DNA from 3 places in the Litorilituus sediminis genome. Region 3 is predicted to be linked to each of the others. Evidence: predicted binding sites of a transcription regulator. Region 3 holds the regulator's gene; each other region holds the start of a gene.
What was found. Region 3 encodes FNR, which switches genes on or off when oxygen is low (the NO sensors DNR and NnrR bind a similar motif). Its sites were predicted from a motif close to TTGATCTAGATCAA; they were not measured.
Positions count from the first base shown of each region.

Region 1 (11,123 bases), 500 kb from region 3:
AGCTTAACATTGGTAACCCCGCCCCATTTGGTTTTGAAGCGCCCGATGATATTTTAAAAGATGTCATTCATAACCTGCCTAGTTCACAAGGCTATTCTGAATCGCAAGGTATCTACTCAGCGCGTGTTGCCGTAATGCAATATTTTCAACAGCAGAATATAAAAGATGTTAGCGTTGATGATATCTACATTGGTAACGGGGTTAGTGAGCTGATTGTTATGGCTATGCAAGCCTTACTCAATAATGAAGATGAGGTGCTGATTCCTGCACCTGATTATCCATTATGGACAGCCGCAGTTGCTCTTTCTGGTGGTACACCTGTTCATTACCACTGTGATGATGAAAACTATTGGTATCCAAATCTTGAAGATATGGAAAGCAAGATTACCGATAAAACCAAGGCTATCGTGCTTATTAACCCAAATAACCCTACAGGGGCTGTTTATCCGCAAGAAGTACTTGAAGGCATTATTGCACTTGCACGTAAGCACAGCTTAATTATTTTTAGCGATGAGATTTACGATAAGATTTTATATGATGGAGCTAAGCACATACCAACAGCGAGCTTAGCGCAAGATGTCTTGATCATTACCATGGGAGGTCTGTCTAAAAACTATCGTATTGCCGGTTTTAGGGCTGGTTGGATGGTAGTCTCAGGCCCGAAAATTCATGCTGAAGATTATCTAGAAGGCTTGAATATTCTCTCTTCCATGCGTTTGTGCGCCAATGTGCCTTGCCAACACGCAATTCAAACGGCGCTTGGCGGCTACCAAAGTATTAATGAATTAATTACTGGTGATGGTCGCTTATTAAAGCAACGTAACATTGCTGCGCAAATGATTAATGACATTGATGGTTTATCATGTCACCCTGCCATGGGCGCTTTATACCTGTTTGTTAAAGTAGATAACGCAAAATTTAACATCACTGATGATGAAAAAATGATTTTAGATCTGCTAAAACAGGAAAAGATTTTATTAGTTCACGGCCGCGCCTTTAATATTAAAGATAACAATTACTTTAGATTAGTATTTTTGCCGCACGTAGATGAGTTAGTACCAGCTTTAGAAAGGCTGAAAAACTTTTTTGCCACCTACAAACAAGTTTAAATGATCTAACTTTAACTCTAATCGAAACAAAAACGGCTAATCTGCAAAGATTAGCCGTTTTGCTATTTGTTTTTCCTTATATGCTTTTTAGCCTATAAACTTATATTCCAAAGCTTACTTGCTTGCTCTGTTAATTCCGCTCTAAAATCAGGGTGAGCAATGGCAATTAACGCCTCAGCTCTTTCTCTTAAACTTTTACCGCGCAAATTAGCCACACCGTATTCAGTTACTATGTAATGAACATGCGCTCTGGTGGTAACAACGCCAGCACCGCTATCAAGTGTTGGTACAATACGAGACAACTGACCACGTTTTGCTGTTGATGGTAAAGCGATAACCGCCTTGCCACCTTTTGACAAATTAGCAGCTCGAATAAAGTCCATTTGACCACCCACGCCAGAATAAATTGACGTGCCGATAGAGTCTGCACAAACTTGCCCTGAAATATCAACTTGCAATGCACTATTGATGGCTGCAACATTGTCATTTCGTCGAATTATCGAGGTATCATTCACATACTCAATATCTAAAAAAGCCACCTGTGGGTTATCATCAACAAAATCATAGAGTTTTTGCGTGCCAGCAGCAAAACCCGTAACAATTTTACCTGGATGAACTTTCTTCAGCTTATTGGTAATAGCTCCAGCTTCTAATAATTCTAGAACACCGTCTGAAAACATTTCGGTGTGAATGCCTAAATCTTTTCTATCTTTTAAACACGCTAAAACCGCATCGGGAATTGCGCCTATACCCATTTGTAAACAGTCACCATCATTAATTAATTGGGCAACATTTTCCCCAATCGCTTGCGTGATAGCATCCGGCTCAGATTTAGGATGCTGTGGCAACTCATCTTCTTGCCAATACACGCTATGAAATCTATCGTAAGAGATAAAGGCATCGCCATGGGTTCGTGGCATTTTCGGGTTGATATGAGCAATAATTTTCTTTGCCATTTGACATGCGGCATTAGTTGCCTCTACCGATACCCCCATAGTACACATGCCGTGTTTATCAGGTGGCGAAACCTGAATAATTGCCGTATCAATCACTTGCTCTTTTGAGCGGAACAACTTAGGTACTTCAGATAAGAAAATCGGCACGTAATCAGCCTGACCTTGTGCAATAAGTGGCCTTGTTGAAGTGCTGGTAAAATAGCAGCGGTGACGTAAGTGTGGCAATAAACTCTCATCAGCCAATGCTTCGCTACGCTCTGTATGTAGCTGCATCAAAGTTAAGTTTTTGCGGGTTTTAGCATGTGTAGCTAAGGCTGAGAATAATATTCTTGGCGTTGCCGCCATTGAATGAGTCCAAATAAACTCGTTGTCTTCTATTACAGATACAGCCTCTAATGCTGTATTACAAACTCGAACTGACATAGTGTTTTCCATGAAATGATTACCATGGTTATTTTATCAAGCTATAAGTCGCATCTTGTGATTTACATCAAGTTGCCAACACACTATGAAAGTATACAAAAACAAAAAGCGACAAAACTGTCGCTTTTTCGTTACAGGAAGTTAGCTAACACTAAGTACCTATCAAAGATAAATACCTAGTTATTAATGCACTTTACCAGTTTTCCACACCTTTCATGTCAGGTAATGTATGAGCAATACCTTTATGACAATCAATACAAGTTTTATCACCTGTGCCAAGTGCAGCTTTATGCATTTTCACACTACGGTTACCTTGCTCTGAAAAGTCCATGTATTCAAAGTTATGACAGTTACGACATTCGCGAGAGTCATTTTCCTTCATACGTTTCCATTCACGTTCAGCCATATAGCGGCGATGATCGTTAAACTTCTCAGGCGTATCAATAACCCCGGTAAGTTTGCCCCAGACTTCTTTACTGGCGGCAATTTTACGGATTATTTTATGAGTCCACTCTTTCGGTACGTGACAGTCTGGACATGTAGCCCTAACGCCAGAACGGTTTGAGTAGTGTATCGTTTCACGATATTCCTCATAAACGTTATTTTCCATTTCGTGACAGCTAATACAGAACTTTTCAGTATTGGTTACTTCCAGTGCTGTGTTAAAGCCACCCCAAAAGATGATACCGCCAGCAAAACCTATCATCAAAATAAACCACAATCCTGCGCTATTGGGTGACTTTAGGTAGTGCCAAAGGCCTTTTTTATTTGTTGCTTTTGTCATTTTTTTCCCCTTTACACATTAGGACTAATCATTGCCCAATGATTCTACTGGCTCAAAGGTATTTTCAACCAATGGCTTAGCATCTGCTTGAGTAACATGACATTGCGAGCAAAAATAACGACGTGGTGAAATATCAGATAGTGTTTTACCATCACGAGTTTCAAAGTGCGTCATACTTACCTTAGTGGCACCCGTTTCAGCAGCATACTTCCAGCCGTGACAGGTTAAACACTTATTGCTATTTAAATCGACCTTATAACCACGGATCTGATGCGGGATCATAGGTGGTTGGTGAACATAGTTACGAGCAATTGGGTTTTTATCCTTAATGACACGCTTCATCTCTTCTGCTTTTTTAGTCGCATCAAGAGTTGCTGTACCACGAAGAGACTCTACCCCACCCGAGTTAACTTCTTCAGCGTTAATTGACGTTGTACAGGCTAATCCTAAAACCACTACAACACTTAATAATTTTTTCATAATTATACCTCTGCCTTATTTGGCAAAATTGTCGTTATCTTAAATACATCTTTTGAGCAAACATCAATACAACGAGCACAATTTGTGCAGTCAGCCGATTTGATCACAGGGCTAAAGCCCTTGTTCTCACCAAATAATGGCATTTTCAACACCTGCGGCTCTGGGCATACAGCAAAACAGTCCATGCACTTATGGCATTTATCCCGATTTGTTGCTGATACCTTGATTGGGCTGTAGCGTCCTAATACATTATAAAACGCTCCGTGTGGGCATATATGACCACACCAACCTTGCTCAACGAGTAATAAATCAAACAAGAAAATTCCAACAAGCACTATCCAACCAGCCCCCATACCAAATATCACACCACGGTGAAACATAGATACTGGGTTTATAAGCTCCCATGCCATAGTGCCTAAGCCTATTGGCAGAACCAGAGCCATAGCTAGCACCCAAAAACGGGTTTTACGTGATAGCTTCGTTGATGTTCTAATCTTCAATTTTCGTCTTAACCAGTGTGCTGCATCACTAATCATATTGACTGGGCATACCCAAGAACAAAATACTCGACCACCTAAGAGAAAATAAAAACTAATAATTATGACTGCACCGATAATTGCTGTTGTCTCTAGTAAGTGCCCTGCCGCAAAGGCTTGCAAAGCAACAAAAGGATCTGTCATTGGCACCACGTCTAAAAAAAGACTTGAGCTAAGATTTCCTTTGATAATCCAGAGACCAAATAAGGGGCCAGCCAAAAATAGTGCTAATACACCCAATTGAACAAACCGTCTTAATAGCAAAAACCGATGAGCTAAAAACCAGCCCTTTTCCTCTATCGCTTCTTTACCAACAGGGTATTTCATAATTAATCCCCCTCCGGTAAGCGATCAGGTAAATCTAGTACCTCATCTATTAACGAACCACCGGCGTTGTCTTTTTCAACCCAACCCCAGCGATAATGTTTACCTAGTTCACCTTTAGCAATATCAAGCGGCAATACTTTAATTGCGGCTTCTGGCAACGGACATGCATGTTCACACTTACCACAACCAGTACACGCATCAGAGTGCACCGTTGGGATAAACATGGCATGATGGCCTGTTCTGACGTTTCGCTGTACTTCCAGGGTGATTGCTTCATCCATTAAAGGGCAAACCCTTACACAGATATCGCAACGTAACCCTTGTGTGTTTAAGCAAGTTTCCCTATCCAATAAAACGGCTAAGCCCATTTTGGCGTCATTAATTGACTCCAATTCAGGTGATATTGCGCCAGTAGGACAAGCCTCTTGACACGGAATGTCTTCACACATTTCACATGGGATAACATTGGCATCAAAATAAGGCGTTCCTGTTGTTACTGGTTCAAATAACTTACCCAGTTTCAAGGTGTCATAAGGACATGCTTCAACACATAAACCACAACGAACACAGGCAGCAAGAAAGTCTTCTTCACTTAATGCGCCAGGTGGACGTAAACATTGAGCAGCTAAGCTTTGAGATTGCTTGGCATAGCCAGCAAGCCCTGTTGCTAATAACCCCACACCACACAAGCCACGGCTAGCGTCAGTGATTAACTGACGTCTAGACATTTTCCTTGGTTGATATGTTGTTGAGCTGCTCATCGTTGTTCTCAAATAATCTTAATAATTTAGCTTTGTGATTACGTTAGGGCGTTAAACCTTAACGATTTTCACTGCACACTTCTTAAAGTCAGTTTCTTTTGACAATGGATCGGTTGCATCAAGCGTTAACTTATTGGTTAACTGCTTCGCATCGAAAAATGGCATGAAAACTAACCCTTTAGGTGGGCGATTTCGGCCACGTGTTTCCACACGAGACTTCACTTCACCACGACGTGAGGCAATAATACATTCATCACCACGACGTAAGCCGCGTTGACGAGCATCATCTGGATGCATGAAAATTACCGCATCAGGGAATGCTTTATGCAATTCCGGAACACGATTGGTCATAGTACCTGTATGCCAATGTTCAAGAACACGGCCAGTACTTAGCCATAAATCGTACTCGTTATCAGGAGATTCTGCCGGTGGCTCATAAGGTAGCGCAAAAATAACCGCTTTCTTATCAGGCTTACCGTAGAACTGAACACCTGAGCCTTTTTCTACATACGGGTCATAACCTTCTCTAAAGCGCCATAAGGTTTCTTTACCGTCAACTACAGGCCAGCGTAAACCACGTGCTTCATGATAAGTATCAAAGTCAGCTAAATCGTGAGCTTTACCACGACCAAAGGTTGCATACTCTTCAAAAAGACCTTTTTGAATGTAGAAACCAAAGTGCTCAGCTTCAACGTTAGCATCACCTTTACAATCAGAGGTTGGGAACTTATTCACTTGGCCGTTTGCGTATAACACATCATATAAAGTCTTGTCTTTATACTCTGGTGCTTTAGCAATTAACTCTTCCGGCCATACTTCTGAAACTTTAAAGCGTTTAGAAAATTCAACTAACTGCCATAAATCAGATTTTGCATCACCTGGCGCTTGCACTTGTTGATGCCAGAACTGTGTACGACGTTCAGCATTACCGTAAGCACCTTCTTTTTCTACCCACATAGCTGTAGGTAAAATTAAGTCCGCTGCTTGTGCTGAAACGGTTGGGTAAGGGTCGGATACCACAATGAAGTTATCAGGGTTACGATAGCCAGGTAAACCTTCTTCATTCATATTTGGCGCTGCTTGCATATTGTTGTTACACATTACCCAATAAGCATTTAATTTACCGTCTTTAAGCATACGGTTTTGCAGAACAGCATGGTAACCAGGTTTAGGTGGAATAGTACCTTCTGGTAACTTCCACACTTTCTCAGAAAACGCTCTATGCTTAGGATTTTTAACTACCATATCAGCAGGTAAACGGTGCGCGAATGTACCCACTTCACGTGCAGTACCACAAGCTGACGGTTGACCCGTTAATGAGAATGGACTATTGCCCGGCTCTGAGATTTTACCTGTTAATAAATGTACGTTGTACATTAGGTTATTTGCCCAAACACCACGGGTATGTTGGTTAAAGCCCATAGTCCAGAATGAAGTTACTTTCACTTTTGGATCAGCATAAAGTTCAGCTAATTCAATTAAGTTTTTAACTGGTACACCTGATAATTCAGATACGTACTCAGCAGTATACTTACTAACAAACTTAGCGTAATCATCAAAACTCATTGGCTTAGAGCCACCCTTACCTGGGTTTTTCGCCGCTTTTTCTAACGGATGAGTTGGACGTAAGCCGTAACCAATATCAGTAACACCTTCACGGATGTTAACGTGTTTTTGTAAAAATTCTTTGTTAACCGCTTTATTTTCAATAACATAATTAGCAATAAAGTTTAAAATTGCTAAATCTGTTTGTGGCGTGAAGATCATGCCATTATCAGCAAGCTCGAAACTACGATGCTTAAATGTTGATAATACGTGTACTTTCACGTGCGGCGCACTTAAACGACGGTCAGTTAAACGCGACCATAAAATTGGGTGCATTTCCGCCATGTTTGAGCCCCAAAGAACAAAGGCGTCGGCTTTTTCTAAATCGTCATAACAACCCATAGGCTCATCAATACCGAAGGTACGCATAAAGCCACCTACCGCAGAAGCCATACAGTGACGAGCGTTTGGATCAATATTATTTGATAAGAAACCTGCTTTCATCAACTTAGATGCCGCATAACCTTCCCAAATAGTCCATTGACCTGAGCCAAACATACCAACAGAAGTAGGCCCTTTTTCTTTGATGGCTGTTTTAAATTTATCCGCCATTACGTCAAAGGCTTTATCCCAGCTAACCGGGGTAAAATCACCTTCTTTATCGTATTGACCATCGGTCATACGTAATAAAGGCGTGGTTAATCTATCTTTACCGTACATGATCTTAGATAAGAAATAACCTTTGATACAGTTTAGGCCTTTATTTACTGGCGCATCTGGATCACCTTGGGTTGCGACTACTTTACCATGTTGAGTACCGACAAGTACGCTACAACCAGTACCGCAGAATCGACATGGCGCCTTATCCCACTTAATTTTGCTTTCAGATGATTTAGTAATCATATTTGAAGCAGAAGTAGGAATTGAAATGCCAGCAGCAACAGCTGTTGCCGCAATAGCGTTTGCTTTTATAAAATCCCGTCTAGTCAGTGTCATTTTTGCCCTCCTGAAAATTGTGCTAATCCAGCATCATTATGATGGAAAATTAATGATGAGGAGATTACACCGGGGATGTTGCTCATAGTTGTTATTGTTTCAATTAAGCGTTGATCTTTATTGTCTTCTTCTATTGTTACTACCATGTTGCCGTTATCACTGGTTTCATGTACTTCAGCTCCTGGGAACTCTGCTAGCTTACCTGCCACTTCCTCGACATTTTCCGGTCGAGCGACAAATAAAACGCCAGCAATGTTGACAGGATTTTCTTCAAGTAGATTGATCACAATAATTGACCTCTGTTTAATTCGTTTATATTAAGCCTCAGGCTTATGTTTTGCTTTTACTATAAATAAAGCATGAAGCTTTAAATTATTCTTTTGCCTCTGCACCAGTCATTTTCAGTAGTGCTATTGCAACTACAGCAGTGGCAATAAAACCACCTAGAAAAATCAAGGGCATAGACGAGTATCCTAAAATGTTCCAAATTAATTGCTCTAGTGCACTCATACTATTCTCCTATTGCTAATGTTGTAGAAGTATCTATTGGTTTTATTTCGATTGCAGACTGCGGACAGACTGAAACACATGCACCACAGCCATTACAGTCAACTTGACTGATACGTGGCTGAGGAACCGAAGATTGTAAATACTGAAATGAAATGGCGTATGGCTCACAGCTGTCTTGACAGCTCTGACACATGATTTGATTTTTAGCTAAGCATGAATCTTTGATTATCGCTTCTACCTGCCAAGGTGTTTGAGATAAATCGTCGACAAAGATAGGCTCGTTACACGCTAATGCACACTGCTGACAAAAAGTGCACTCACCTTTAGTGAAATCGACGGTGGGAAAACCCCCCTCGCCTTTAACGATAATTTGCGTTTCACAAGCATTGATACAATCAGAGCATTGCGTACATTCTTGCAAAAGCGCCTGTTCACTTTTTAGCCAAGGCAGGCGGACATTTACCTTTTCGCTCGGTCTACGACCTCGAAAAAAGTTACGTCTAGAATGATCTACGCCTACAGCCATTAATATACCTTGTATATCCTTTGAACAATGAAATCAATCAGCACCAATAACTCCAATAAACATGTTTACTTTTAAAAATAGCTTACTCAAAGACACTATTAATAATTAACCATCTTTATATACAGCCAAAATGACTAACTTCACCGTTATATAATGAAATGATTATACACATAAAAGCTTAAGGGGCATCAACTTAGCCCTCCTATTACGTTGACATAGATCAACAAAGAAGGTGAATGTTTTGACATATATCAACGACAATATAGCAGTATATTTTTCATCTTGCTTATTATCGCGACAAACTTTGTATACATAGCGACAATATCACTACGTTTTCTTTATTTTTGCTCAAAAAACACCCTCAAAAATTTAATGGGGTTTTACTCGGGGATACTGGCAAGCCCCCGGTATACTTGACCTTTTCACTCAAGTATTAAAGAGACCTTATTTTATTCATGGATTTTTTGATAAAAAGGCAATTTATTTTTAATTTCACTGATCAAAGTGGCAAAATAAGGGTAAAAACTCTAGGCGAAGTGACAAATATCACAATAGCTTTTACTGTTATTTGCCTGTTGACATGAAAAATTAACTATTGCACTAAAAAGAATAATAGTGTATGTACTAATCTGGTCGTGATAATTGATCTAATGTTTGTGTACAAGCTGAAAATTGGGAAAGAAAAAACTCATTCACTTCAGGCCAGTTTTCGCAATGTTGAGCAACCCGCTTCTTTAAGAGAGTACAAGCATCAATAAATTCCTTATTGCCACAGTTTAGTTCAGATAAACTGTAATGATACGCAGCCAAATCATCAGCGGCTTTGACAATGGACTTAATATCTTTATCAACATTAGATTGAATGACGATGTTTGCCATATCATCATGCAAATAGCTGGGTAAACCTTGATAGACCATAGAGTGCTCAACATCTCGCTCTATTTTCTTTATTTGCGCTGTAAACTCTGGGTTATGATACTTTAACGGGCTAGGTAAATCGCCAACGCCACCTGACTCAGACGCTTCATGATATAAGGCAACAACAGCAACTTTTGAAGGGTCATAGCCCCTGTTAAACTTTAACTTACCTATTAAAGCAATTTGATGGCTAATAACTGCCACCTCAAAAGAATGTTGTGAACAGGTTTCAGCTTCTCGAAATGTCATCAGAGGCCAGCGAATTATTTTGCGAAGACGCAAAATCCACGCAGTAAAGCTACCTTGTTTATGGTGAAACATCATTTTCCTTACATTAAGTAACAAGACAAATTAACTTTAGCAAATTATCAAGATTTATAAGAAGTTAATAGATAAAACGCGCGTGAATAATGTCGTTAATTGCTAAATCTATAAACAATTTGATTTCACGCAAGCTTAGCCTAACTTGCACAACAATGACATATTGTATACATTGCTAGCATCTACAACTAAATAATAAAATGATTATGACTAATAAAATTTCTACTTTGCTATCTGTGGTTGCTATCTCTGTGTTAAGCGCCTGCTCTAATACAAATCAAAGCGCGAACCAGCCACTCTCTCAAAACCAACAGGTTGTAACTAACAATGCGCTGACTCAGTCAACCGTTAGCTCTATTTTGCAAGCAGATCTAGAACAGCTTTGGAGCCAAGACTTTAATCATTATCAAGACAACTTATTAGGTGATGTGGCTAATGCGATAACAGTGAAAGCAAAACAAGGCAATTTAGCAGATAAAGATCTCGAAAAGCTAAGCTTTTACCTTAGAGTTTATTCTAGCTTTGGCCCAGATAAAGATTGGCCAGAAGCGACGGCTCAATCGCTAAACCAAGCGCTTATTGCGATGCAAAATATGCCTGGTTTCTATCAGTTAACAGCGGATACAGCAAAACTACATGAAAATTATGCTGTTGCTTTATATCGCTTATTTTTTCTAGAACCGCTACAACCTATGGTAGCAGATCATATTCAACCACTAACTAAATTGATTAACTTATATGCCAATACCGATTTAGGTCATGATAAGCTTAACCAATACGCGCTTTGGGAAGTCATTAGAGCTGGCGCTATCTTGCCATATGAAGCAAGAAGAAAAAATAAAGACCCACATATGAATGCGATATTAGCGCAGGGTGAATTACAACAAGCACTGATTGACTTTATCGGCTCAAAAAATGCTGTAATAGCTAA
Region 1 is NZ_CP034759.1:780,163-791,285, forward strand. It holds gene EMK97_RS03575 (pyridoxal phosphate-dependent aminotransferase) at 1-1,109, shown strand, start outside; gene EMK97_RS03580 (acetyl-CoA hydrolase/transferase family protein) at 1,202-2,488, opposite strand; gene EMK97_RS03585 (NapC/NirT family cytochrome c) at 2,682-3,272, opposite strand; gene EMK97_RS03590 (nitrate reductase cytochrome c-type subunit) at 3,297-3,752, opposite strand; gene napH (quinol dehydrogenase ferredoxin subunit NapH) at 3,755-4,615, opposite strand; gene napG (ferredoxin-type protein NapG) at 4,618-5,376, opposite strand; gene napA (nitrate reductase catalytic subunit NapA) at 5,428-7,917, opposite strand; gene EMK97_RS03610 (chaperone NapD) at 7,914-8,204, opposite strand; gene EMK97_RS03615 (TIGR02808 family protein) at 8,290-8,427, opposite strand; gene napF (ferredoxin-type protein NapF) at 8,429-8,953, opposite strand; gene yfbR (5'-deoxynucleotidase) at 9,578-10,195, opposite strand; gene EMK97_RS03630 (collagenase) at 10,399-11,123, shown strand, end outside.
Region 1: napF (ferredoxin-type protein NapF) is a predicted target of FNR. The motif match lies at 9,164-9,177, and genes of this name have one in related genera.

Region 2 (11,123 bases), 2.1 Mb from region 3:
GTTTCTTCGTCTTCTACTAAGTAGAAGTATGAGTTGTAACAATCGCGATTGACCTGATAGCCATCTTTACTATCCCATTTGGCATTTTTAACCCCTAGGTTTTCAGCCGGCACAAATTCAGTATTAAACATGTAACCATAGGCTTTTTTGGCATCTTGGTTTGCTTGGTAGATTACCTGCAAACGCTCGCTAACAAAGTCTTTATATGCCTGGTTATTACCGACAGTAATATTGCTAAACTCTGCCGCCTCAGCCATGCCATTGATACCAATAGTAAGGAATTGTTTATCTAAGCTGATAAAGCCAGCATCGTATACCGATAGTGCGCCTTGCGCCTTATATTCTTCCATTAACTTACGATAGGCCACTTGGTATTTTTGAATTTTTTCGATTTCTGTTTTTAGATCTCGACCATCTTGCACTAAGCGGTTCATATTTAAGGTAATAACATTGATAGAGCCTGTCGCTACACCACCAGCGCCTAAGGTATAGGAGAAGGTGTTATCGGAAATTTCATTACGCAGGCGACAGCAAGACGCAAGAGAATCAGCGCTATCAGATAAATAGATAAAGAATGAATTACCTTGGGCTTTTTCTTTGGCAAGCTGCATGGCGAATTGCTGATCTTTACACTGACCATTTTCTGTTAGCATGGCAGCGGTAACAACAGGGAAGGTAAGAACTGATTTTTCTCTTTCTTTATTTAACCAAGTTAAAAAGAATTGCTGTAATTGATCTACGGTTTGCCAGTTAGGTTTTGAAAAGTCTGGAAAAACAAAGTCACCAAACATAGAAGCAAAGTAGTGCTGATCAAACAGGGAAATATTCCAAAACACACTTTGATAACCACGTGCAGCGGCAGGCTGATTGATGGCATACACCACATGTTGTAGGTGATTTTCAATCTCAAATTTATGGGTTGTTAGATAATCTTCGCCATATTCTAGACGAGCAAAGTAATCAAAATAAGTTAAAAATTCAACCGTTGCTACCGCACCAGCAAATTGCGCTGAAATAGCAAAAATTAGGTTAACAAATGAGCCACAAAATGATTCTAAGTGCTTAGGCGCTTTAGATTCACCGCCTAGTTTAGTTAAGCCATCAAGTAGAAATGGATACATGCTAATTGAGGTGCAATACGGCTTTAAGCTGGTTTCATCATGCACGTAGATTTCATGATCTTCTATTTGACGTAAGTATTCTTTAGCCAAGTCAGCATCAAAGGTTTCGGCAATTTTATCATGGACTAAGGTGCGATTAATTTGCACGAAGCAATCTTTTAATAGCTCAGCTTCAAGGGTGGCAATATTTTTATGGCTAACATTAGCATTGGCATCCATTTTCGAGCCATCGGCGGCATTTTTGGCTGCAAAGTAATGTTTAATAAAATCTTTTTTATCATTTAATTGTTCTTGATTAAGCCGCAACATTGTCTGCTCCTTGGTTTGAGGTAAAGTTAACTGAGTCTTTAATAAATAAATGATTAAGTTTTTCGCCGGTGTTCATATCACGAAAAACTTGGTTTGAGTTTGGGCTTTCTAAGCCGCCTAATTCTGCTTGCCAAGCACCTGTTTTTAAAAAATCTAAATGTTGGCTGATGTTGATATCTATATGTTTTTCGCCAGAATAAAGGCAGGTTTTTAAACCGACGTTTTTGGCGATAAGTAGTTTTTCGATCAGGGCATTGGCTTGCCATTCACCGCCAAAAAAGACTACACAGCTAATTAAGCCCTTGTATTTTTTTAGCCAGCTTAGGTAGTTTTCTTTAGTTAACGGCATGCCATAATTTTCATTCCATAATTCTGTGCTATGACAGCCTTTGCAACCAACCTTGCAGCCGGTAATGCTAAAGCATAGGCTGATCTCATTGGGTACTTCTTGAAAAACTATGCTGGGTGCTATGCAATTAAAGTCCATTTTAAGACCTATATATAGATATTATTATTTTGTTAAACACAATATATAGTAATTGTTAGAGTCAAATAGTTGATCTTGATCACATTTTTTAGTGAAAATTAAAAACTGAGCACAATATATAGTGTATTTATGAATAACCATATACAAGATATGGTTTTGTTGCTGATTGTTTAAACTAGAGCTGGTTGAAGAATAACAAGCCCGTAAAAACAGAAATGAGATGCGTTAGATTTTTAGCCTGGTAGGAGTGGCTTAGTAATAGTGGTGCTGATAGCAAAAAAGCTATCAGCACACTAGGTCGTGCTAGCTAGTTCGCTTGCGTTATGGTTAATGCTGCATTGGCTGTCATGCCTTGATAAGTTGCAGAAATGGTCACTAAACCAGATTTGTATGTGCTAGCAACGCCGTTGCTACTAATGGTGGCTAAATTAGTTTCACTACTTTGCCAACTCGCATAACGGTTAAGCTCCCTTGAGCTGTTATCAGAATATAAGCCATAAAGTTGATATGTTTGCTGAGCGCCTGCGGCTACTGTGCTGTTGGCAGGAGTTAATGACAAACCGATAAGCGTTGCTTGCGTAACCGTTAGCTCAGTTTGTGCCGATAGTCCGTCAAAATCAGCGCTAATAATAGTTTCTCCAGCAGTGATTGTTGAGCTAAAGCCAGCCGAAATACCTTGTGGTGTAATCACTGCTATATCGGTATTGCTGCTATGCCAAGTGGCTAATTGGCTAACATCGGCACTAGTTTCATCTGAATAAGTGGCGATAGCACTAAATTGCTCTTGGCTAGCGAATGGTATGCTTGGATTTACAGGGGTAATTTGTAAACTTTCAGCAATGGCTTCTGTTACTGTTAAGGTTTCTGTTGCGGTTTTATCTAAGTAGTGCGCAGTGATTTCGGTAACACCTGGAGTAAATGTTTGAGCAACGCCCGATAGCGCGCCAGTAAACTGGATATTAGCCACTTCTGGCGCTGAGCTAGACCAAGCGGCAAGCTCGGTAATATCATAATGTGATGCATCAGAATAAATGGCATGAGCTTGATAAGCTACTTGAGTGCCCGCAGGCGTTATCCTATTTACAGGGCTAACTTGAATGTCAACTAAGGTCGCTGAGGTAACTTCAACTTGGGTAAAACCCGTAAGTTCATTAAATTCTGCGGTAATTTGTGTTGTACCGACCTCAACAGCTGTGGCATAGCCAGCTTGAGCGCCTGTTTCGACAATAGTGACAATAGCTTGATCATCAACAGACCATGTGGCTTGTTTTGAAATATCTTCAACATGACCGTCAGTAAAATAAGCCTGTGCGCTGAAATAAGCCGTGCTGTTTAAAGGCAATTTAGCATTGACTGGGCTAATAACAATTTCACTGAGCACACTGTCAATCACAGTAATATTAGCAGCAGCGGTGAATTCATTGTCTTGATAATTAAAGTTGGCTTTTAATTGGGCGCTGCCTGCTGATTTAGCCGTAATACTTGCGATATCAGATAAGCTGGCAATGTTTTGGTCATCAACTTGCCAAGTCACTTGGGTGGTGACATCGATGGTTTGCTTATTGGCAAGTAATAAGGAAGCAGTAAATTGTTGCTCTGTGCCGATTGGCATGGTTTTATCGTGTGGAATAATGATCAGCTGTTCAACAGACTCGTCCATTACATAGAGTTTTGCTGTTGCGGTAAATTCAAATAAATTTGCGCTGATTGTTGCAGTACCAGCACTGTTGCCTGTGGCTAAGCCTTGACTGTTATTATCGTTAGATATGCTAGCGATAGCTTGATCAGAGACTTGCCAGCTCACCTGCTCAGTGACATCGTCTTGACTACCGTCATCATAATAGGCTGTTGCAGTAAACTGCTGCGACATACCCACTAAAGTGTTTTGCTTGCTAGGAGATATAGTAAAGGTGACTAGTTCTTTACATGGGTTATCGGCACTGCCACAAGCTGGCGCTGGAAAGGGTGAGTCACTGCTGTCACCACAAGCAGTGATTAGTAACAGCAAGCATAACGAAATAAAAGAGCGAATGTGCTTAACTAGTTTCATTATTGTGCTCCTTGCTTAACGGCTTGATTATCATAAATGGTAAATTTTTTCGTGGTAACTTCAACGCGTCTATTTTTATCGCGGTGTTCCTGCGTTAGGTTATCGATTACAGGATTTTGCTCACCAAAGTAGTCACTGGTAATTTGTCGTTTGCTAACCCCTTGAGCTAATAAGTACTGCTCGATACCAGTAACGCGTCTTTTAGATAACTCAAGGTTGTAGGCTTCACTGCCTTTAGAGTCTGTGTAACCTTTAAGTGTTACGCTTGCTTGTGGATACTTCTTAAGTAGCGTAATAATATTATCAAGCTGATGGGGCTTATTAAGCTTATCGCTATCAAAATCAAATTGTACGCTTACCTGCTGAGCAGCGATTGGCTGTGCTCTTGCCGGAACTGGTGCAGCAACTGGTTTTGTAGGACGAGCGGGTATTTCCATGGCTTTTTGCTGAGCTTTTAATGGCTGCGAATATTGATGAGTTTTTTTAGGCTTGATTGGCTGTTTGTCAGAGCCAAAGCGATAACTAACACCTAAGCTAGTAAAATGGGCATTAGTACTACCAAGCTTTTTATTACCCAGTTCATGAAAATATTGGTATTCCAAGCGAGCTTGCCAAGCTTTAGAAAACTGATAGCTTAGGCCTGCACCAGCCGTTGGTGCCCAGCTATAAGATGTTAATGTGCCATGGTGGCTAGTGTTTTCACCATACCAGTTCATAGTACCTAATTTGGCAAAAGCGCCAAGTTGCTGATAAATATCAATGCTAGCAACCGCTGAAAAATCAAAACCTTGCATAGTACCTGCGTATTTTTGTTCAACACCGGTTTCGATATATTTACCACTGGCTTCACCAAGTTTTAAATAGGAAAACTCAAAGCCTAAGTATTTATTGACTTGGTAGCCGCCGAAGAGTCCTAGACCTAAATCATTGTGTTCACAACCGGTATGCCATGCCTCACAGGCATCTTGATAACGGTTGATACCTAGCTTGCCACCTGTATAGTAATAAGATTCAAATGTTGTTTTTTTATGCTCTTGCTCTGGCTTTGATGGTACTGGCTCAGTGGCGTGTACAAATTGGCTGAAGGTAAAACTGGTTAACAGCATAGATAGCGCTGTTATTTGATTGGGTTTTATTGCAAAAAGCATATTACACCTGTGTAGTCCATTGTCCTTGGTAAAGAAAAAGCATAAAGCTGCATTTAGTTATGCGCCATTGCTTTGTTGACAATAATTATACAGTGATATGTTGGAAAATGAACTCGACTTGCGGCTATATTTTTGTAAATACTAGCTTTTACTTTCTTTGAAGCAATAAATAAAACAGGCACCAGAATCTTTTTTGACATACTCTATGCTGCCAGCTAACTTTTGCGTGATCAGGTTAAAAATAATCGACATACCTAGGCCGACGCCACCTTGCTCTCTGGCTGTGGTATAAAAAGGTTCAAAGACGTGCTTTTGCGCTTCTTCTGTTAGGCCGTTACCATTATCTTGGTAGCAAACTTCAACAATATCTTCGCCTTTACGTTTAATGTTGAAGCTAATTTGATTATCGGACTGTTCATTTAAGTCACTAAAGCCATGACGCATACTATTGCTGATTAAGTTAGTGATAATTTGTGCATGTACGCCCGGAAAGGTAGCTAGGTTAATATCATCGTCACACTTAATGGTTAATGTTGCTTTTTTAGGTTTAAGTAAAGGTCTTAGCGTAGAAGTAATTTTTTGATAATACTGCTGAATATTGATGTTTTCTATTTCTAATTGGTGTTGATCAACCGCGGTCTTTTTAAAGTTTTCAATTAATCTTTTTGCTCTATCAAGATTATCTCCTTGCATACTCAGGGCATTTTCTGCCGCTGCGCGGTAACTATTCATTGCTTTCATGGTTAAACTTTCGCTATCAATTTGTTTATTTAGCTTTTTTAGCTCATCTGCCATGATACTGTGGGTGGTGATAGCGATACCTAAAGGTGTATTGACTTCGTGAGAGATGCCAGCAACCAAGTTACCCAGAGCGGCCATTTTTTCTGATTCAACTAATTGAGTTTGCATCAAGGTTAGCTTATCCAAGGCGGCAGATAACTCTTGAGTGCGACTGGCGACTTTTTCTTCTAAGGAGGCTTCATAGGCTCGGCGTTCCATCTCCGCGGCAATGCGGCCAGAGAACACTTGAAATAAAGTCAGCACTTGTTGCTCATCTGCTATAGGCTTTTCATATAAGGCAACAACCAGCCCCATCACTTTGTGATTAGAATCGTGCAAAGGCGTGCCTAAGTAAGCTTCAATTTTCATATCAATTAATAATTGATCGTTGGGAAAGACACTGCAAACACCTTTAGGGTAACAACACATAGAATCTTCAGCTACGTTAGCGCATGGCGTATCTTTTAAAGAGTATTCAATGTTATCGGCTAACTGGCCTTTGGCGACTAAGGCAATGGTTTTTGAGGTATAAGTATCCCTATCTAACCAGGCGATAAAGGTGTAATCAGCTTTAATGGTTTTATCTAAGCATAAGGTAATTTTATTGAAAAAATCTTCTCCGTAACTATTAGATACGCCTTCTATTATGTCGCGAACATTCTCAAGCATAGTTAAACCTATCAATGATTAAGCCAATACAGTTTAACTATGGCATATTCGCGCTGTTTTGCCATGGCTGAGCTAATAAGGCATATTTGCTAATGATTTCGCCAGCGCTTGAATTATATTATTTGTGTGAAAAATAGCCTAAATACGATAAGATGCTAAAGTTGTTCACGACAAACCTAGTTGTATATGCCTCATTATAAATACCTACATCGCTCTACCTTGCTTCGAGATGCTTTCTGGCTTGTTATTATCAATGTTATCTTTTTGTTTATATTCGCTCATTATGATGTTTTAGAGCTAATGTTTGCATTAAGTCGAGAATATGATGATTGGGAGCTAGATGAATTGCTACCGCTTTCGGCAACGTTAACCATTAGTTTAGTCATATTCTTATATCGCCGTATGAAAGAACTAGGTGAGATAACCTATGCCTTTGAGCAATTATCAAAATTAGACCCTTTAACACAAGTATTGAATCGTAGAGCGGGACAAGCACAGTTAGCTAATTATGTGCAGCGAGCAGAGCAGGGCAAACAAGGTTTTGCTTTAGTGCAACTAAATATAGATAACTTTAAACATATTAATGACTTGTATGGTTCAAGCATAGGTGATGAGGTATTAATTAAGTTAGTTGAATTACTGAGAAAAGCACTGCCAAAGGCAAGTCAATTAATACGTTGGCATGGTGATACCTTTTTGATTATTTTGCCGTCTCAACAAAGGGCTATTTTTCAGCTAGCTAATGATATTCATAGCAAGGTGAATACTGAGTTATTAGCAAGTTTAGAGAAGACTACCTGTAGTCTTGGTGTCGCTGTTTGGCAGCCAGGAATGAACAGCGAGCATATATTACACGCAGCAGAAGATGCCTTATTTGATGCAAAAAATCAGGGGAAAAATAAGCTGGTGTTTGCCTAAAATCAATCAGCGTAATTTGAGCGATGAAACACAGTAAAGAACACATTGTTATTTTATCTGGCGCTGGTACCAGTGCCGAAAGTGGCTTAAGTACATTTAGAGATGCCGACGGCTTATGGGAAGGCCATGAAATTACTGAGGTTGCTTCACCTCAAGGCTTTGCCTCTAACCCTAATTTGGTTTTAGACTTTTATAACCAACGGCGTAGGCAGCTATTAACTGTGCAACCTAATAAAGCGCATCAGTTAATTGCACAGCTTGAAGCTTATTTTAATGTTACTGTGGTAACGCAAAATGTTGATGACTTGCATGAAAGGGCAGGCAGCAGTGAGGTTATTCATTTACACGGTGAATTATTAAAATCTCAAAGTACGGCTAACCCTGAACTTGTTTATGATTGCCAACACGATATTGTTTTAGGTGATTTGTGTGAAATAGGTAGTCAATTACGGCCGTTTATTGTCTGGTTTGGTGAGCAAGTTCCTATGTTAGAGTCAGCCGCCATAGCTGTGGCTGAGGCAGATAAAATTATTATTATCGGCACATCAATGCAAGTATACCCTGCTGCTAGCTTAGTAGAATTTGCTCAAAGCCATGTGCCAGTGTTTTATATTGACCCTAAACCCGCCATTAATTACTCCTTAGAGCAATCAAGGCAGTTAGAAGTTATCGAAGCAGCGGCCACTATTGGTATGAGCCAGTTATTTAAGCAGCTAGTTAAATAACTGACTATTCAAGTAAGCGGGTTAAATGTGCTATTTTGTCATTTAGCTGGGCAATTTGTGCTTCTAACTCAGTAACACGCTGTGTGAGTGAGTCAGTGTCGTCATTAGTGTTTATATCACTGTTATGATCAACATCACTGAACTGGCTTTCATCGCTATCAGATAACAACTGCAAGTACCTTGATTCGCGCTTACCCGGCTCTCGCGCTAATTTTTTCACAAGTGTTTGATTATTTAAATCTTGTAACTCAACTAGTACTTGTTCCACTTCGCTGACATCAGCAAATTCGGCTAAGCGATTAGTTCTACTTCTTAGCTCTCCCGGTGTTTGCGGCCCCCTTAACAATAGTACGCAGATAATCGCGCGTTGTTGTTGGCTAAATTGCAGCTTGCCAAATTCGGTATTGCAAAAGCGATGATAATATTTATTTACCCGACTAGAGGCTTTGTGATCAACCATAAGCTGGTTCATTTGTACTAGTTCATCAACAATATTTTGCACCTCGGCTTCCGAGAGTGACATAACAGGTTCTCGATTACTTTTTTGATTACAACCATTGGTTAGTGCATTGATAGATAAAGGATATTGCTCAGGTGTAGTGGTTTCTTTTTCTAGCATTACACCAATAACGCGCGCTTGTTCAGGAGAGAGAGAAATCATATAAAGGCATTCTTTAGTTATTTGTAGAGGTGTTATAACAAGCAAAATCACAGATTACTATGTTTGTACCTGAAAAAAATTTTGCTGCTGTTTTAAACGCTAAAGCTCTGTTATTTGATTTACCCCGCTATTGCTTCCTTGTTATTAGAGTTTCTGCTTAATACACCTGCCCACAATCACTATTATTTTTGCTTAAAAAAACACCGTTTTTTGTTTGCTTTTTAATTATCTTTAGTGTTAAAAAATTGTAAACCTTCTGGTAGGAGGTTCGACCTTTTAGATAAAAATAATTACAAAAAGGAAATTAAAATGGTTAAAAAAATATTAGCAATATTGCTCGTCAGTGTTGTAATTCCTTGCAGTGTCAATGCTACGCAAGGGCTGGCATTTATTCACGGCACAGGAAAGCAAACAGATGCCTATAACGATTACTGGACAGGTGATTTTGTCAACTCTGTACGACAAGGTTTAGCAAACCCCGCTTTATTTGTAGTGATCAACTGTGACTTTGATCAGTTTATGTGGGAAAACGAAGCCGCAGGTTGTTTGGCAGAGCAGTTGACTACCTTCGTTGCACAGAAAAATATCACAGATCTTGTACTTTTAACGCACTCTAATGGCGGTAATATTGTCCGTTGGATCATGTCAAATCCAACTTATGACAATCGTTACCCTGACATTATCAATAAAACCAGTAAAGTTATTGCGTTAGCGCCATCTAGCTTAGGTACACCATTGGCAGATACCGTTAAGCAAGGTAATACATTTGAAACCTCGTTAGGCTGGTTACTAGGCTATGACTCTGATGCCGTAAGCCAGCAGCAAACAAGCTGGATGGCATACTATAACCAACATTGGTTATTAGGCACGGCGAACAGGCCTAGCCTGCCAAAATTATTTAAATCGGTAGTTGGCTCAGATGTTGATTCTGCTATTTGGGATGGAGATAGCTATTGTGCCGGTTACCACTATCAAGTTGCCTTAGAAACCACACAAAACTGGCTAGACTCATGCTCAGATGGCTTTTTAAATTGTAGCTCTCAACGAGGCGCAGGTGTTGAATGGTTTACGGATAAACAGCGAACCAAAGGGCGCGAACCATTAAGTCATCAGCAAAGTCGCAGAGACTGCTTTAATCTAGACACCATTATTAGAGACGACATTTAGGGGCACATCATGAAAAATAATAACAATATGCTATTGAGCGCGAGTGTTTCTTTGTTGTTTGCATTTTCAGCTAATAGCGAAACCATGCCGGTGCTGGTAAAAGATAATGGCATAAAACAGCCAACCATAACTAAGATTGTGGAGGCAGACTACGATTTAGTAAACCTTGATGCGCTAGATATACCAATAGAGCAACAGCCAGTTCACTTTAGCCAAGCGATTTCAACAGCAGATAAGGCATCATTTAATAATAAGGGTTATACCGACGTAAGTGATGAATATTGGTTTGAAGCAACAGGTCGAGAGTTGATGCTAGGGGTTGCTATTAATATTAGCCAGCCTGGTGCTTTAATTCGTTTATCAGGTAAACATGGCAAAAATCAAACAAAGGAAGGATGGCAACACTCAATCGATCCAGAGGCTGTGTCATTATTAAAGGCAGGACATAAGCTAGGCGCGGCATTTACGCAAAAAGTATCGGCAGAGCAATTTGCAACAGCCAATATATTCCCTAATAGTAGTGCTTTGCAAGTTAACAAAACATTAGGGACAGGTAAATTTACCCTGAAAGTTGAACAAGCACTGCAAGCAAGTCAACGCTATATGGTGAATGTCAAAGAGAAAAATGCCGAACATAAACTGCATCTTGCTATTGATAAACAAAGTTATAGGCAAGGGCAAGATATCTATTTTAATGCAGATGTATTTAACAGCCATGGCGAGGCATTGCCTGCACACCAGAAAGTCAGTGTGAAGTTACCCAATGGCGAAGTGCAACCATTGCAAGTATCTCAAGTTAATAAGCAGTTTAAAGTCGCTTTGCCACAAGTTCATCATGAGCAAGAAAGAGGTCAGCTTTATGAACTTATGATTGATACTGCAGCTCAGCATAATGGCATAAAGGTAAGGCGTAACGGTAAAGTAGCTTTTGCAGTTAGTAAAGCAACCGCTAGATTGGAAGGTAAGGTTAATCATCACGCAGACGCAATAGAGTTTAACTTAAATGTAGCAAGTGAAGGTCGCTATGAAATTAGCGGTATTGTTTATGGAATGAACTCGCAGGGTAAATCAGTAGCTTTTATGCTGAG
Region 2 is NZ_CP034759.1:2,434,124-2,445,246, reverse strand. It holds gene nrdD (anaerobic ribonucleoside-triphosphate reductase) at 1-1,430, opposite strand, end outside; gene nrdG (anaerobic ribonucleoside-triphosphate reductase activating protein) at 1,417-1,917, opposite strand; gene EMK97_RS10920 (Ig-like domain-containing protein) at 2,225-3,967, opposite strand; gene EMK97_RS10915 (OmpA family protein) at 3,967-5,115, opposite strand; gene EMK97_RS10910 (sensor histidine kinase) at 5,257-6,564, opposite strand; gene EMK97_RS10905 (GGDEF domain-containing protein) at 6,751-7,482, shown strand; gene EMK97_RS10900 (SIR2 family NAD-dependent protein deacylase) at 7,506-8,207, shown strand; gene EMK97_RS10895 (YceH family protein) at 8,212-8,868, opposite strand; gene EMK97_RS10890 (alpha/beta hydrolase family protein) at 9,178-10,035, shown strand; gene EMK97_RS10885 (DUF4785 domain-containing protein) at 10,045-11,123, shown strand, end outside.
Region 2: nrdG (anaerobic ribonucleoside-triphosphate reductase activating protein) is a predicted target of FNR. The motif match lies at 1,987-2,000, and genes of this name have one in related genera.

Region 3 (11,123 bases):
CTATTAACACTGCAACAAGCCATGCCAACATTAACAACAGCATACTTTTTGAAAAAGGTACGCCTTTAACGGCGATTTATGCTGTTTGTTCAGGGGCTTTTAAGTTATGCGTTACCGACAAGGATGGTAGTGAGAAAATAGTCGGGCTGCGCTATCCAGGCGAGCTACTTGGTGAAGACGCCCTCTATTTAGAGAAGTATAACTATACTGCCGTTGCTATTGGTGAAAGCTCTATTTGCAAGGTTGAAGTAGAACAAATGACCTCATGTGGTAAGTTAGTACCAGAGCTTCAACAAAACCTAATCAAACTATTAAGTAAACAAAGCTTTGTCAGACAAACCAACTTTCAAGCCTTTATCGGTAAAAAATCAGCGGATAGCTTATTAGCAGCCTTTTTGATTAATGTTACCGAGCGCAATGCCGCCTACTCAGGTAATGACAAACAACTTAACCTTCTGATAAGTCGCAATGATGTCGCCAATTTTTTAGGATTAAGACGTGAAACCTTAAGTCGCGTATTCGCCAAATTCCAAAAAGAACAGCTTATTCACATTAACGGCAAAATTATCGAGTTATTAGATAAAGATAAATTAAAAGAATTAGCTAATTTTCATGAAGTGTAGCGTCTTAGCTTCAGAAAATATTTACTTACAATAATAGTTAAACTTGCTCAATAAGATGCGCTCTTCTACCCTTAGTGAGAAATGCTCAAACATGCGCTATTTTTTAGCAAAGAAAACCTTGCCAAGACAATAACCATACTAGCTATAAGGCATTAATCTTTTTAAGTTGATCTATATCAAATTTAAACAGATGTAGCTATTGATTTAGATCATTGGCAAAGGGTAAAATTGCTTTGAAATGACACATTTAGCAACACTTATGTGACATATATCACCGCGCTAATGCGGTTTCACAAGAAATAGTATAAATTTTGTCCTGAAGCTTGATGTTTTTAGTTTAGCTTTAAAAAGAATTTATCTTTTTCTGACTAATAATAACACTGCGGAATCCATAACATGACTCAAAGTAATACGTCAGCAGTAGACTACAACTTCGATGTTGTTCGTCAGTTTACTGTGATGACTGTAATCTGGGGGATCGTTGGTACATTTGTAGGTGTACTAATCGCGGCTCAATTAATTTGGCCTGCGCTTAACTTTGATACACCTTGGTTAACCTACTCCCGTCTTCGTCCACTGCATACCAATGCAGTAATCTTTGCTTTTGGTACAAGTGCCTTATTTGCTACCTCTTATTACGTTGTTCAACGAACGTGTCAAACAACCTTGTTTGGCGGTAAGTTAGCTGCGTTTACTTTCTGGGGTTGGCAAGCGGTTATTCTTTCAGCTGCAATTTCACTGCCTTTAGGTTATACCACATCTAAAGAGTACGCTGAACTTGAATGGCCAATTGATATTTTAATCACCGTTGTTTGGGTAGCTTACGCTATTGTTTTCTTCGGCACGATTATCAAGCGTAAAACGTCACACATTTATGTTGCTAACTGGTTTTTTGGTGGCTTTATTATCACAGTTGCAGTATTGCACCTTGGTAACTCAATGGCTATCCCACTTTCAGGCATGAAATCATACTCACTCTACTCTGGTGCAATCGATGCTATGATGCAGTGGTGGTATGGTCATAACGCCGTAGGTTTCTTATTAACCGCTGGTTTCCTTGGTATGATGTACTACTTCGTACCGAAACAAGCAGAGCGTCCAGTTTACTCTTACCGTTTATCTATCGTTCACTTCTGGGCGTTAGTATCACTATACATTTGGGCTGGTCCTCACCACTTACACTACACAGCACTTCCTGATTGGGCTCAATCAGTAGGTATGGTAATGTCAGTTGTATTATTCCTTCCTTCATGGGGTGGTATGATCAACGGTATTATGACCTTATCTGGTGCTTGGCATAAACTTCGTCATGACCCTATTTTACGTTTCTTAATCGTTTCATTATCTTTCTACGGTATGTCTACCTTCGAAGGTCCTATGATGGCAATTAAGTCAGTAAATGCCTTATCTCACTATACTGACTGGACAGTTGGTCACGTACATTCAGGCGCACTAGGTTGGGTTGCTATGGTATCAATCGGTGCTTTATACCACTTGATTCCTGTACTATTTAACCAAGGCCGTATGTACAGCATTCGTTTAATTAACATTCACTTCTGGATGCACACTGCCGGTATCGTTTTATATATCGTTGCTATGTGGATTTCAGGTGTAATGCAAGGTTTAATGTGGCGTGCAGTTAACTCTGACGGTACTTTAACTTATAGCTTCGTTGAAAGTTTAACCGCATCTTACCCATTCTACTTCATTCGTTTCTTAGGTGGTGTGTTGGTTGTTGCCGGCTTTGTTTTAATGGCTTACAACATGTTTAAAACTATTGGCGCAAAAGACGGAAGTCTTAAGCCTGTAGATGCAGCATAAGGAGATCAACATGAAAAATTCACATGAAAAAGTTGAAAAGAATGTTGGCATGTTTTTCCTTGCAACCGTACTAGCGATTAGTATTGGTGGCTTAGTTGAAATAACCCCATTATTTTTCCAAAAAGAAACCACTGTTCCGGTTGATAATTTAAGACCATACACAGCCCTTGAAATGGAAGGTCGTGATATTTACATCCGTGAAGGTTGTAGCAACTGTCACAGCCAGATGATTCGTCCATTTAGAGCGGAAACTGAACGTTATGGTCACTACAGTGTTGCAGGTGAGCACGTATGGGAACACCCTTTCTTATGGGGCTCAAAACGTACTGGTCCTGATCTAGCACGTGTTGGCGGTCGTTACAGTGACGATTGGCATATTGCTCATTTAACAGATCCTCGCTCTGTTGTACCTGAGTCAAACATGCCTGCATACTCTTGGTTAAATGAAAACACCTTAGATGGTGAGCTAACGGGTAAGAAGTTAGCGACATTTAATTGGTTAACGCGTAATCGCTCTCATAAAGACGAGCAAGGTAACCCTATTCCGCTATACACTCAAGCTGAAATAGATGGTGCTAAGGACGCTGTTGCTGGCAAAACTGAAATGGAAGCCTTGGTTGCTTACTTGCAATCACTAGGCCATGCATTGAAGTAGCTCCTGATGGATTACGGAACACTTAGAGGGTTTTTTGCCCTCCTAATATTGGCGTTATTTATCATTATTGTGATTTGGTCCTATTCAAAAAAACGCAAAGCTTCATTTGATGAAGTAGCGAACTCAATTTTTGAAGAAGACAAAAAAGCAGATAAAGAACGCCATCTTGATAAAGATAGCAAACAGGAGACTAATAATAATGTCTAGTTTCTGGAATATATGGGTTTGGGTTCTTACCCTAGGCACACTAGTAGGATGTATTATTCTACTACGTTGGTGCTTAAAGAACTTTGCAGGTGTTAAAGAAGGCGAGTCAATGGGACACGAATTCGATGGCATCGAAGAATTAAACAATCCATTACCAAAATGGTGGAGTACTTTCTTCTTAGTGACTATCGTGTGGGCATTTGTTTATTTTGCCATGTACGGTTTAGGTAACTGGACCGGCGTTTTAGGCTGGAAAAGTTCTAACCAAGGTATTTTAAACATCGCTGAGTCAAAAGCTAAAACAGCTGAATACTTAAATAAAGATTCAGGTGTATTAGTACAGTATGACCGTGAAGTTGCCGCAGCTGACGCTAAATTTGGCCCTATTTTCGAAGCTTACGCTGCGCGTAGCATTGAAGATTTAGCCACTGATAGTGAAGCGTTAAAAGTGGGTCAACGTTTATTCATTCAAAACTGTGCACAATGTCACGGCTCTGATGCTCACGGTACAACTGGCTTCCCTAACCTAGCCGACAACGATTGGTTATACGGCGGTACACCAGAAGCAATCAAAGAAAGCATCATGAATGGCCGTAAAGCCTCAGGTATGATGGCTTGGAAAGATGCTTTAGGTGGCGAGCAAGGTGTTAAGGAAGTTGCAGCTTATGTTATTAGCCTAAGTGGTCGTTCAGTTGACCCGGAACTGGCAAAAGCTGGTCAAGCCAAATTTGCTATGTGTGCTGCTTGTCATGGTCCTGAAGGTCAAGGTAGTTTAGCGATGGGCTTACCACTTGGTGCACCTAACCTGACTGACAACATTTGGTTATACGGCGGTTCAAAACGTGCTATTGAAGAATCAATCCGTAATGGCCGTGCCGGTGTAATGCCTCCTTGGAAAGATATCCTAGGTGAAGAAAAAGTTCATATTATTTCGGCTTATGTTTATAGCTTGTCTCAAGACTAACTAAAACATCGTAATAATTAACTGTTAATAAAAGCCCTTGTTACTAATTGTAAACAAGGGCTTTTTTAATGCTTATTTCTTGGTAGCGTACTAGCTGTAAGCGAGCAAAAACAGTATAATAACGGCACTTTTATCCAGCACAAATTGACACAATTGGTATAACAACTTATGAAAACTTCATGGTATCGCGAGCCTTGGGCTTGGTTAGTATTTATTCTTCCTTTTACTGCGGTTGTTGCTGGTATTGCCACCTATATCATTGCCAATCACGAACCAGACACGCTTGTTGTTGGCGATTATTATAAAAAAGGTAAATCAATTAACTTAGAAGTGTCTAAAGTTAAAATGGCGCAAAAGCTAGGTATGCGTTTTGCGCTCAAGCTTGATAATAATGAACTTGTAATTAAGCCAACGGGTATCGAAAAAACCTTTCCATTACTCAATGTCAATTTCTTTCACCCTACCCTTGCTGAAAAAGATTTTTATATCGCTTTAACACCTGATGGTAATGGTCACTTTAGACACCAATTTGATCATGCAGTAACAGGTAAATGGAAAATCACCATCAGTCCGTTTGAAGATCACTGGAAAATTCACAATGCCATTGGCCTACCACAAAAAGATTTTATCGATTTAATTCCAGATCCAACCAAAGCTCAGTAGTTATTATGTCCATGTCCTGTTTTCACTGCCAAGAGCCAGTGCCTAATGGTATTTCATTATTTGTTAACATAAATGAAAAAGCGCAACCTATGTGTTGTGTAGGTTGTCAGGCGGTAGCACAAACCATAGTTGATAATGGCTTAACGCAATACTATCAAGTTCGTACTGAACCGGCGAATAAGGGTCAATCACTTATTCCTGAGCAGTTGCAAAAGAAAAAACTACTTGATGAAGAAGTCTTACAAAGTGAGTTTATTTATCAAACAGACCAGTATAAAGAGGCCATATTAACCGTTGATGGTATCAGTTGTGCAGCCTGTGCTTGGTTAATTGAAATGCAGATCAGTAAACTTGCTGGTGTGATCGATATTAGCGTCAATGCCACCTCACAAAGAGCCACGGTAAAATGGCATGACGATACGGTAATACTCAGTGATATTTTAATCGCGATTGAACATATCGGTTATCATGCCCTGCCTTTTAAAGCGAACGATGCAGAGATTCAAAATAAAAAGCACAGTAAAATATTTATTAAGCGCTTAGGCATCAGTGGCATTTTAATGATGCAAGTGATGATGATTGCCATTGGCCTATATTTTGGCGCTTTTGCCGATATGGCTGAGCACAATAAAGTCTACCTAAGGTGGACAAGTTTTTTATTAACCTTGCCTATTGTCAGTTATGGTGCCTTTCCTTTTTATACTGGCGCAATCAATGCGATAAAAGCCAAGCGGCTTTCCATGGACGTTCCTGTTTCTATTGCCATTATATTAGCCTTTAGTGCCAGTGGTTGGGCAACTATTTCTCAGCAAGGTGAAGTGTACTTTGAATCAGTTTCTATGTTCACTTTTCTTTTACTCATTGGTAAATTTTTAGAGTTTAGAGCTCGCTCAAGAGCAGCGCAAGTATCTGCTAATCTACTTAAATTAATGCCAATGACAGCAACTAAGCTGATAAACAATACACAGCAAGAAAATGCCAGCGAAGAGCAATTAATCGCAGCTAAGCAACTGGTTAAAGGCGATAGCGTTATCGTTAAGCCAGGTGAAGTAGTACCCGCTGATGGCATTATTATTTCAGGGCAAAGCCAACTGAATGAAGCCATGCTATCAGGAGAGCAGCGCCCTATAAGTAAAACTGAACAAGACAAAGTGTTCGCTGGTACAATTAATGGCGATGGTAATTTAATTGTTAAAGTTGATCAGCCTAGCAGTCAATCCTTTTTAAGCCAGTTAATACGCTTAAGCGAACACTCCCAAGCACATAAGCCTAAACTGGCTAAATTCTCAGACAAAGTCGCGCAATACTTTGTTGCTATTATCCTGGTTACTGCCATAGGCACCGCGCTGTATTGGCATCAACATCTACCAGAAGAAGCTTTTTGGATCACTCTATCGGTATTAGTTGCCACCTGCCCTTGTGCGTTATCGCTAGCAACACCAACTGCACTGACCTGCGCCACCACGCGGTTAAATCGAGAAGGTATTATGACAAAGTCTGCGCATGTGATGGAAACCATGCCACAAGTCAATTGTTTTGCCTTTGATAAAACCGGTACACTGACCACAGGTGAATTTTCTATCGCAGAAGTAACCCTAAGCGATTTCTCTCTCAGTAACGGTCTTAACGAAGACAAGGTGCTCGCCATTGCTGCAGCACTAGAGGCACACTCTGAGCACCCAATAGCTAAACCATTTACTAAGCATCGCGACTTTACTATTAACGCGCATCAGGTAGAAGTAATTTCAGGCCAAGGCGTGCTAGGAAATATTAACGAGCAAACATACCGCATAGGTAAACCTAACTGGCTGTTAAGCGAACAGGAAGGACATCATTATAAAGAATACTCGTGTGTACTGGTTAAAGTAGTTGAAAATAACCACAGCCAAGTAATCGCAAGCTTTAAGTTAGTTGATGAGATCAGAGATGATGCCGACAAAGTCATCGAACAATTGAATAAGTCTGCGACGACTATGTTGCTTTCAGGTGATAGCCAAATAGCCTGCGATAAAATTAAGCAAACAATCCCTCTGCACTCTGCACAAGGTGGCTTAACCGCTAGCGATAAAATGGAAATTATCCAAGCAAAACAAGCAAAAGAGCACCTCGTGGTGATGACCGGAGATGGCGTGAATGACTCTCCAGTGTTTGGCGCCGCGCATGTTTCTATCGCTATGGGCTGTGGCGCTGATATTGCCAAAAGCGGTGCTGACGTTATATTGCTGAATAATAAACTAACCAGTATTCTGACATTAGCTAAAGTAGCGAAGAAAACCCGAAAAATCATTTTTCAAAATTATCTCTGGGCGTTTGGTTACAATGCTATTGTACTACCGCTTGCAGTATGTGGCTTTATTACGCCCTATATGGCTGTTATCGGCATGTCAGCAAGTTCAATATTGGTTATCACCAACTCCCTGCGTTTACTTAAAAGGTAAGTAATCATGAGCATCATTTATATCTTAATCCCGATTGCAATTTTACTTACCGCCTTAGGTATTTATCTCTTTTTCTGGGCGGTAAAATCCGAGCAATTTGATGATTTAGAAAAACAAGGCATGAGTATCCTATTTGACGATAAAAAGGTTGACGATAAAAAAGGCTCTGAAAACAAGCAAGAGCAAGCTGAACAGACAAAAGATTACGGTAAAGAAGATAACCAGAGTCAATAATTGTGAGCCTAGATTTACTTTCAGCGTTTCTAATCGGCTTGGTTGGCTCAGGACATTGCCTTGGTATGTGTGGCGGTATCACCACCATGTTAACGTCTGCCATTACCACTAAAGCGGATAGCCAAGTTGGCAATATCTCTGTGCAAGTCACTCAAGCAAGACAAAAGCCTAAGCTCATTATTTGCTATCACTTTGGACGCATAGCATCTTACAGTTTAATTGGTGCTCTCGTTGGCTTTACTGGCTCAATTGCAGCGAAAAATATAGGTTTACCTATCGCTGGATTAAGACTTGTCGCAGCCGTATTTTTAATTCTACTTGGGCTGTATATTGGTCAATGGTTTATGTTATTAACACGTATCGAAGCCATTGGCGCCAAATTGTGGCGGAAAATATCACCTTTAGCCAATAAGGTCATTCCTGTTGATTCAGGCAAAAAAGCACTCACCTTAGGGGCGCTGTGGGGCTGGTTACCCTGTGGGCTAGTTTATTCAACCCTCACTTGGGCATTAGCCAGTGGTAACGCCCTAACAGGCGCTGGTATTATGTTACTGTTTGGCTTGGGCACCTTACCGGCCTTACTAGCACTCTCATTTAGCCTTGCTAGCATAAAAAATCTACTAGTCAAGCCAAAAACTAAACAATTTATGGCAATATTAGTTATAGCTTATGGTTTTTACAGTTTTTTTGTTGCATATCAATTAATGTTCTAATAACATTGCCTCATTACAGCGTTTTTTACATATTTGTGAGTAAATAAAAGCTATGCCCAATAAAAGTTGCCCAAGCCAACAACATATTCACTGTCAAAATTGTAGTATTAGTGAATTATGTTTACCTTTCTCCCTGAATGATAGTGAACTCAATTCCTTAGATGAAATTATTGATCGCAAACGCCCTATCCACAAAGGCGATAAGATCTTCCATGATGGCCAAGAATTACACTCATTATATGCAATTCGCTCAGGCACCTTTAAAACCTTTACCGTAAATGAACAAGGTGAAGAGCAAATTACTGGTTTTCATCTAGCAGGTGATTTACTGGGCTTTGACGCCATCGCAGAAAACGCTCACCCAAGCTTTGCCCAAGCGTTAGAAACCTCTATGGTATGTGAAATTCCTTATACCAACTTAGATAGCCTATCAAACACTATGCCTAAGCTTAAAAAGCAAGTATTACGTTTGATGAGTACTGAAATCAAAACAGATCAAGAAATGTTAACCTTGCTTAACAGAAAGAACGCCGAGCAGCGTGTGGCAACTTTCTTAGTCAGCTTAAGTGAACGTTACCGTGCTAGAGGTCTTTCAGCAACTGAATTTCGCTTAACCATGACTCGTAGTGATATTGGTAACTATATTGGTCTAACGGTTGAGACCATTAGTCGTCTACTTAATCGTTTTCATAAAAACGAGTTAATCAAAGTTGATGGTAAATTGATTACTATTTTAGACTTAGATGAACTGACTGATGTAGCAGCGCTCTAAGTTCAGCGCTTTTAGCTTAATAAAAATCCCATAAGTTACTCAATTATTTAATTAAGTAACTTATGGGATTTTTTTATCTCCGTTACAAAGTAAATTGATATAAAACAAGCATTAATCACACTATTTTGCTATAAAGTAATTAGACCAGTTAAACAGAATTGATAATTGCTTAAATAGAGGTTATTCATGGAAATGTATCAAAACATACTCGTTGTTGTCGACCCAACCACCAACGAACAGAAAGCCCTGAAAAGAGCCATTGAGTTGGCCAGTAAGATTAACGAAAACAGCGCAACGCCAACGAAAATTACCGCCTTCTTTAGTATCTTTGATTTCTCTTATGAAATGACCACAATCCTATCAAGCGGTGAACGCGACGCTATGCGTCAAATGGTCATAAAAGATAAACAACAATGGCTCGATGATATTATTGCTGAATTAGATTCAGGTATGGATATTAAAAGCCAAGTGGTTTGGCATAACCGACCATTTGAAGCCATCGTTAACCAAGTACTTGAGCATGGCTATGATTTAGTGATCAAAGGCACTCATCAGCACGATAAATTAAAATCAGTTGTTTTCACTCCTACTGACTGGCATATATTACGCAAGTGCCCTACGCCAGTGTTACTGGTTAAAGATCATGAGTGGCCGAAAAATGGCAATATCCTAGCAGCACTGAATGTTGGCAGCGATGAAGAAGAGCACTTATCTCTTAATAATGATATTACTGAACAAGCATCAGAGCTTGCTAAGCTTATTAAAGCGAACGTGCATCTAGTCAATTCATACCCGGGAACACCTGTTAACATTTCTATTGAAATTCCAGAATTTGACTCTTCAGAGTACAACAACGCCATGTTAAAGCATCATAAAGAAGCGATGGCTGCACATGCTAACAAATTTAATATTGATGTTAAAAACACCTATGTTGAAGAAGGCTTACCAGAGACAGTAATAGAGCAAGCCGCGCAACAAATTGACGCTGAGCTGGTTATATTAGGTACAATCGGCAGAACAGGTATTTCAGCAGCATTAATTGGCAATACCGCAGAGCATGTTATAGATCAGCTCAATTGCGATGTTTTAGCGCTAAAACCACAAGGCTATATATCGCCGCTTGATAATAGTTAAGCTGAACTCGATGTAAGAGATAAGTTACCAGCTATCATTTTCTTAAAGCCAAGCGATATGCTTGGCTTTTTCATTTCTACAAACTGAGTTTTTGTTGGGCTCTCATTGGTAATCCATTTATTTGCGCGTATAATGCGCACAAATTTTTAGTGCTTGCAGTATTAGCCATATGACAAATCCATCTGAAAACACATTAACACCGACACAAAAGACTCAATTAGCTAAGCTTGAAAAAAGACTTAGAGGGCATGTTGGCAAAGCCATTGCGCAATACAATATGATTGAAGACGGTGATAAAGTTATGGTTTGCCTTTCTGGTGGCAAAGACAGCTACGCCCTACTCGCTATCTTAATGTTGTTAAAAGAATCAGCACCAATTCACTTTGATATTGTCGCGGTCAACTTAGATCAAAAACAACCTGGTTTTCCTGAGCATATCTTACCTAATTACCTTGATAGCTTAGGTATAGATTACAAGGTGGTTGAAGAAGACACCTACGCTATCGTTAAAGATAAAATTCCTGAAGGTAAAACCACCTGTAGCTTATGCTCTCGTTTAAGACGCGCAGTGTTATATAGAACGGCAAAAGAGCTTGGCGCAACAAAAATTGCCTTAGGTCATCATAGAGATGACATGATTGAAACACTGATGTTAAATATGTTCTACGGTGGAAAAATGAAAGCCATGCCAGCTAAATTAGTATCAGACAATGGTGAACATGTTGTCATCAGGCCATTAGCATTTTGTAAGGAAAGCGAACTGATCCAATATGGTGAACTAAAAGCCTTTCCTATCATTCCGTGTAACTTGTGTGGCTCTCAACCAAACTTACAACGACAAAACATTAAACGTATGTTAAATGATTGGCATGAGCAATTTCCAGGACGAATTGAGTCTA
Region 3 is NZ_CP034759.1:283,512-294,634, reverse strand. It holds gene EMK97_RS01345 (Crp/Fnr family transcriptional regulator) at 1-623, shown strand, start outside; gene ccoN (cytochrome-c oxidase, cbb3-type subunit I) at 1,020-2,444, shown strand; gene ccoO (cytochrome-c oxidase, cbb3-type subunit II) at 2,455-3,099, shown strand; gene EMK97_RS01330 (cbb3-type cytochrome oxidase subunit 3) at 3,106-3,306, shown strand; gene ccoP (cytochrome-c oxidase, cbb3-type subunit III) at 3,299-4,270, shown strand; gene EMK97_RS01320 (FixH family protein) at 4,439-4,933, shown strand; gene EMK97_RS01315 (heavy metal translocating P-type ATPase) at 4,939-7,371, shown strand; gene ccoS (cbb3-type cytochrome oxidase assembly protein CcoS) at 7,378-7,605, shown strand; gene EMK97_RS01305 (sulfite exporter TauE/SafE family protein) at 7,608-8,318, shown strand; gene fnr (fumarate/nitrate reduction transcriptional regulator Fnr) at 8,371-9,090, shown strand; gene uspE (universal stress protein UspE) at 9,277-10,224, shown strand; gene ttcA (tRNA 2-thiocytidine(32) synthetase TtcA) at 10,394-11,123, shown strand, end outside.